DNA from 2 places in the Chryseobacterium sp. MEBOG07 genome. Region 2 is predicted to be linked to the other one. Evidence: riboswitches for the same ligand, from Rfam matches in the RefSeq annotation. Region 2 holds a riboswitch; the other holds the start of a gene.
The links. Region 2 has a riboswitch for cobalamin ahead of metE (5-methyltetrahydropteroyltriglutamate--homocysteine S-methyltransferase). Riboswitches for the same ligand answer to the same signal wherever they lie in the genome.

Region 1: it holds a riboswitch for cobalamin, as region 2 does, so the genes downstream of both, LF886_RS07275 (TonB-dependent receptor plug domain-containing protein) here and metE (5-methyltetrahydropteroyltriglutamate--homocysteine S-methyltransferase) in region 2, are expected to answer to the same signal.

What each region holds. Positions count from the first base shown of each region.
Region 1 is NZ_CP084579.1:1,583,771-1,587,463, forward strand. It holds gene pafA (alkaline phosphatase PafA) at 38-1,684, shown strand; cobalamin riboswitch at 1,813-1,991, shown strand; gene LF886_RS07275 (TonB-dependent receptor plug domain-containing protein) at 2,024-3,693, shown strand, end outside.
Region 2 is NZ_CP084579.1:3,276,975-3,280,667, reverse strand. It holds gene LF886_RS15120 (LytR/AlgR family response regulator transcription factor) at 1-449, shown strand, start outside; gene LF886_RS15115 (Lrp/AsnC family transcriptional regulator) at 497-958, opposite strand; cobalamin riboswitch at 1,154-1,339, shown strand; gene metE (5-methyltetrahydropteroyltriglutamate--homocysteine S-methyltransferase) at 1,515-3,693, shown strand, end outside.

The DNA.
Region 1 (3,693 bases), 1.7 Mb from region 2:
AAACCCTTAAATTTGTTGTCAATAAAAATTTACTTGGATGCTTAGGAACATTTCAATTGCGGCAGCTACTTTTTTGTCCGTAGTTACAATCAATGCGCAGAAGAACAGAAATACCCAACTTGAGAGACCAAAATTAGTTGTCGGTCTGGTAGTAGATCAGATGCGTTGGGACTATTTATACCGTTTTTATGGTAAGTATGGAAATGATGGTTTCAAAAGACTTTTGAATACAGGATATTCTTTGAATAATGTACATATTCCTTATGTGCCTACCATTACAGCTTTGGGACATACGTGTATTTATACAGGATCTGTGCCGGCTATTCATGGAATTGCTGGAAACGACTGGACAGATAAAGAAACAGGTAAAGGTGTTTACTGTACTGCAGATGAGAGCGTTCAGCCGGTAGGAACTACCAATGTGAAAATCGGAAGTCACTCTCCGAAAAACCTTTGGTCTACTACGGTAACTGACGAATTGAGGCTGGCTACCAACTTCCAGGGAAAAGTAATTGGAGTTTCTTTGAAAGACAGAGCTTCTATTCTTCCTGCAGGACACACTCCAAACGGAGCTTTCTGGTTTGATGACAGCACAGGAAATTTCATCACAAGTACATGGTATATGAATGATCTTCCTCAATGGGTAAAATCATTCAACTCTCAGAATCTTCCTGAAAAATTAGTAGCCAACGGTTGGAATACCTTACTTCCAATCAACGAATATACAGAAAGTGCACCAGACAATTCTCCTTGGGAAGGTCTATTGGGAAGTTCAAAAACACCTACTTTCCCTTACAGTAATTTAGCTCAGGATTATCAGAAGAAAAAAGACAATATCCGTTATACACCTTTTGGAAATACACTGACATTGAAGCTGGCAGAAGCTTCTGTAGAGGGTGAAAAACTGGGTGGAGATAATATTACAGACTTTTTAGCAATTAACCTTGCTTCTACAGATTATGCAGGACATAAATTTGGTCCAAATTCTATTGAAGTGGAAGATGTTTATATCAGATTAGACCAGGATCTAGCAGAATTTTTCAAATATTTGGATTCAAAAGTAGGAAAAGGGGAGTATACGGTTTTCCTTTCTGCTGACCACGGTGGAGCGCATTCTGTAGGATTCCTTAAAGAACATAAAATCACTACAGGGTTCTTCGGTGAAGATGCGGAAAAGAACCTGAACCAAAAACTGAAAGATAAATTTGGTGCAGATAAACTGATCAATGCGATTGATAACTATCAGATTTATTTTGACAGAAAAGTATTGGCAGACAGCAAGCTTGAATTGGATGATGTAAGAAACTTTGCGGTAAAAGAACTGGAGAAAGATCCTACCGTTTTATATGCTGTTTCAGTGGATAAAGTTCAGGAATCAAGTATTCCGGAGCCGATTAAACAAAGAATTATCAACGGAATCAACAGACAGAGAAGTGGAGATATCCAGTTAATTTCTCATGACTCTATGCTTCCTCCATATTCTAAAACAGGAACTACACACAGTGTTTGGAACTCTTATGATTCTCATATTCCATTGATCTTTATGGGATGGGGTGTGAAGCAAGGAGAAAGCAACAAGGCTTATCACATGACAGATATTGCACCTACGGTATCTTCTTTATTGAAAATTCAGTTCCCAAGTGGAAATGTAGGAAACCCGATTACGGAAGTTATTGGTAGATAAATTGAATACAATTATTCTATGATAAATGGCTGCTTTCGATTGAAAGCAGCTTTTTTTGTGAATTATTTCTCCAAATTTTTAATCTGCCACACTCCAATCTCACTTTTTGGCGAATACATATAAAAAGCTATCTTTGCAAGAAATTTGGTTTCCAGTATATTGGAATGAAAAGGGAATCGGGTGTAACCCCCGGACTGTCCCCGCAACTGTAAATCGCAAAAAAAGTTTCTGCAAAAAACCACTGTCTAAAAACGGGAAGGAGCAGAATGCGAAAGTCAGGAGACCTGCCAGAATTATAATCAAAAAAACATATTGCTTTCGGAGGAAAAGTAAAAGAGTATGGATATAAAAAGATCATTAGTACTGCTTTTTTCGTCTTATGGCTGTTTTCTTTTTGGACAAGAGAAGACCATTGACACTATTTATGTCTTCGACAACCAGATGAATAGGGTGAAACTTTTTCATCCCGTAAAAACAATTTCGGCAGAAGAGGCCGAGAAAAACTCCAGTAACCTTTCAGAACTCCTGAGATTTCAGTCGCAGGTTTATATCAAAGAAAATGGGCGTGGTGCTGTTTCTTCACCGTCTTTCAGAGGAACTACTGCTCAGCAGACGGCTTTTGTATGGAACGGAATTAATATCAACTCCAATTTTTTAGGACAAGGAGATATCAATAATATTGCTTTGTTCGGATATGACCAGATTGGTATAAAAGCCGGCGGTGGAAGTGTAGTATATGGAAGCGGCGCTATTGGGGGAAGTATCCACCTGAATAATACCCTTGATTTTAATAAAGGTTTCCATGGTTCTTTATTTTCTGAAGTAGCTTCTTTTAATACCTATAATAATTTTGTAAAAGGATTTTACAGCAATGATAAGTTCAGCTTTAAAGCTTCCGGTAATTATTCTGTAAGCGAAAACGATTATAAGGTAAGCGATCTGAATTATATCAACAGAAACGGAAGTTATTACAATACGACATTCAATGTAGGAGCTTCCTATAAGATCAACAGTGATCATAAAATTTCCTGGCAGAGCCAGTTTTTTGATTCTTCACAGCATTTTCCTGTGTATGAAGAAACGGGAACCAAAACGAAATATAAAACTCAAAGTGTAAGAAGTCTTCTTTCGTGGGATTGGAACAAAACGAAGTTCAGTAACTCCTTGAAAGCGGCTTATACGGAAGAGAACTTTCAGTATTTCGGCTCGCTAAATCTTCCTAAATCAAGTGGGGGAACAGGGAAGAATTATATCTTTAAAAATGATTTCAATTATTTCCTGAATTCAAAGTGGAATTTTAACCTTATTGGGGAATTTCAATTAAATAAAGGAGAAGGGTATCAGAACGGAATATCCAGCGTTAGTAGAAATATTGGTTCTGTTTCCGGATTGTTGAGATATTTTGCAACGAAAGACCTTCGTTTTGAGGGTGGATTTAAGAAAGACTTTGTGGAAGATGTAAAGTCACCGTTTTTGTATTCATTCTCCGGAAAATGGAGCGCTGCAAAATGGTATGATGTGAGCATTAATGTATCAAAGAATTTCAGATATCCTTCATTTAATGACATTTATTATGAACCGGGAGGAAACAAAGATCTGAAGCCGGAAACATCTACTCAGGTGGATATGACGAACGAGTTCAAAGTAGGAGATTTCAAGCTTGCTTTGTCTCCTTATTATATGAATGTGACCGATCTTATTGTATGGCTGCCTACAGCATTGGGATATTGGCAGGCATTTAATGTCAATAAATCTGAATCTTACGGATTAGAATCTCAGCTGTCTTTCAGTAAACAATTGGGCAATCATAAGATCCGAGCCAATGCAGGATATTATTATGCAAGATCTATCGATAAAGAAACGAATATGCAGAGACCTTATGTTCCTATGCACAGAGGGAATGCGAATATAGATTATGAATATCGCTTCTTTAAGTTTTTCGCACAGGGACTGCTGAATGGTGTTACCTACACGACAAGTGATGAAAAGAGATCAGATGCTATTGATCC
Region 2 (3,693 bases):
TCCAAAAAGCCTGGAACAAATTTCTGTTACTGAAAAGCACAGCCTCTGAGCAGCAAGATGTTTTAGTAAAACTTCAGCAAATGCTTAATAACAATCATCCCGGAAAAAACTATAAAAAGAGATTTACAATCAGTTCACATCAGGGAATTTATTTTATAAATACTGAAGATATTGCTTTCTTTGAAGCAGAAGAAGGAATTGTTTTTGCCGTTGACACTGCTGGAAAGAAAAACCTGCTAAATGAATCAACGTTAAAAGAAATTGAAAAACAGGTAGATCCTTTAGCCTTTTTCAGGATCAACAGAAGCGAACTTGTTCAAAAAAAACATATTGAAAGAATAGAACGCTACAACAAAAACACACTCTCCATCAAAATAAAAGGATACAAAGACCATCTTATTACCAGCCAAAGCAATACCTCTTCCTTTAGAAAGTGGATAGAAGAATAGTGGATGAAATCTTTTTTAGAGTCGATAACTTTCAACTCCTCATCAAATCATATGGTCAGTCCATGATTGTTTTTCACCTCAGCCATGACAAAAGTACTGTGAGTACTTCCAATGGAATCTACAGAGCCTAACTTATTAAATACAAAATCCTGATAATGCTTCATATCTCTGACCTGTACTTTCAGAAGAAAGTCAAAATCTCCGGAAATATTATAGCATTCAGCAACTTCCTCAATTTCTAAAATTTCTTTTACAAAATCATAGCCTACAGACCTGTCGTGAATTTTTAGTTTGATCTGACAGAAAACGGTAAACCCACGGTTGAGCTTTTCAGCATCAAGAACAGCAGCATATCTTTTTACAAATCCGTCCTGTTCCAGTCTTTTTACCCTTTCAAAAACCGGTGAAGTAGAAAGGTTTACTTCTTTTGCAAGTTCTTTTACGGTCAGTTTTGCATTTTTCTGGAGCAGCCTGAGCAGCTGTACATCCTTATCATCGAGTTGTTCCACAGAATATTATTCTTTTATAGTATTAAAACAGTCAAATTTACAGAATTATATGCTTTAGTATTGTTTTTTAAAAGATTAATTTGCTTAATTAATTTACTTTGATTGCGCTTTTATTCTGTATTATTAATTTTACACAAAATTAAAAACTTTTAGTGATGGCAATTGTTATCAATAAAAGTACAGTTCTTTAAAGATACTTCATCAAACAGGAAAGGTTTTACTTAAGGTAAATTAATAGGGAATCGTGTGAGAATCACGAGCTGTCGCGCAACTGTAAGTAACACACCAAAGGTTTCTGTCCTTGCATATCCACTGCCAAAGCGGGAAGGATGACAGAAACTGTTACAAGTCAGGAGACCTGCCTTTACTGAATTGACAATGCTTTCGCGGTCTGAAGCTTTTGGGTCATACAGATGATATATCGGATAATACATTTTTTCGTGTGAGAGAAATTGTACCGTTCGCTATATTACTATTTTCCAAAAACTCTTTATCCAAAGCATTATGAAACATTTTAAAGGGCTTTATCATTAAGTTTAATTAAAAAGTTTAAAAAATGCAAACTCACATTCTAGGCTATCCGCGTATTGGTAGCAAAAGAGAACTCAAAAAAGCCTGCGAGCAATATTGGTCAGGTAAAATTCTTCTGGAAGAACTTCTGAATACAGGCAGAACTATCTGTAACCAAAACTGGAATATTCAGAAAAAAGCAGGAATTGATCTTATTCCGTGCAATGATTTCTCGTATTATGATCAGGTATTGGATATGAGCCTTGTAGTAGGAGCGATCCCTGCACGTTATCATGAAGTGGTGCTGAAAAAGAATAATTCTGAACTGGATCTTTATTTTGCCATGGCAAGAGGATATCAGAAAGAAGGATTGGATATCACAGCAATGGAAATGACCAAGTGGTTTGATACCAATTATCACTATATCGTTCCCGAATTTTATAAAAACCAGCAATTTAAGCTAAGCTCGGATAAAATTTTCAATGAATTTGCAGGAGCAAAACAAGCGGGAATCAACGCAAAGCCAGTTATTATCGGACTTGTTTCTTATCTTCTTTTAGGAAAAGAAAAAGAAGAAGGATTTGATAAACTGGATCTGGCTGGAAATCTTCTTTCCGTATACACAGAGATCTTAACAAAACTTCAGGAGCAGGGCGCAGAATGGATTCAGTTTGACGAACCTTTTCTGGCGTTGGATTTAACGGAGAAAGCGAAAGAAACTTATCATTTTGTTTATTCTGAAATAAGAAAACGTTTCCCGAAACTGAAATTTATTGTCGCCGCGTATTTTGACGGATTGAAAGATAATGTATCGCTTGCTGCTTCACTTCCTGTGGATGTACTGCATATCGATCTTGTAAGAAATCCTGAACAGTTGGATGATATTCTGAATGCTATTCCGGAAAGCTTAAGTCTTTCATTAGGAGTGGTGGATGGAAGAAATATCTGGAAAAATGACTATGAAAAGTCATTGTCCTTCATCAAAAAAGCTGTTGAAAAATTAGGATCTGAAAGGATTTTAATTTCTCCATCTTGTTCATTGCTTCATTCACCTTGCGATCTGGATTTTGAAACCAACCTGAATGCTGAGATTAAAAACTGGCTGGCTTTCGCCAAACAGAAAGTAGAAGAAATAGTAACGCTTAAAGAGCTGGCTTCCGGAACAGAAAATGAACAGATTCTTGCAACATTTGAAGACAATAAAAAAGCAATTGCAAGCAGAAGAACGTCGTCTCTCATTCATAATGATAAAGTGAAGCAAAGAGCCCATGCTGTAACTGAAAAGGATGCTCAAAGAATAAATACATTCAAAATCCGTAAAGAAGAACAGCAAAAAGAATTACAGCTTCCGTTATTCCCAACGACAACAATCGGATCATTTCCTCAGACAACAGAAGTAAGAAGCTGGAGAGCAAAGTTCAAAAAAGGAGAGTTGACAGCAGAACAATATGATGCTCTACTGAAAGAAGAAACCCAAAGAACGATTCGCTGGCAGGAAGAAATCGGAATTGATGTGCTGGTACACGGAGAATTTGAGCGCAATGATATGGTTGAATATTTCGGAGAACAGCTGGAAGGATTTGTATTTACTAAAAATGGATGGGTACAGAGCTACGGAAGCCGTTGTGTAAAGCCTCCTGTAATTTTTGGAGATGTTTCCCGCCCGACTCCTATGACGGTATATTGGTCTCAATATGCGCAATCTCAGACTGAAAAATGGGTGAAAGGAATGCTTACCGGTCCTGTTACGATTTTACAATGGTCATTTGTACGGGATGATCAGCCTCGTTCGGAAACATGTAAACAAATTGCTTTGGCGATCCGTGATGAAGTGGTAGATCTTGAAAAAGCAGGAATCAGAATTATCCAGATTGATGAACCTGCCATAAGAGAAGGACTTCCATTAAGAAAAACCGACTGGCAAGACTATCTGAAATGGGCCGTGGAAGCTTTCAGAATTTCAGCAAGCGGAGTAGAAGATGCCACACAGATCCATACCCATATGTGTTATTCTGAATTCAATGATATTATTGAAAACATTGCCGATATGGATGCCGACGTAATTACCATAGAATGTTCCCGTTCTCAGATGGAACTGTTGAATGCCTTTGCAGACTTCAAATATCCAAATGAAATTGGTCCTGGCGTTTATGATATTCACTCACCAAGAGTTCCTTCAAAAGAAGAAATGATTGAGCTATTGAGAAAAGCCCAGAATGTAATTC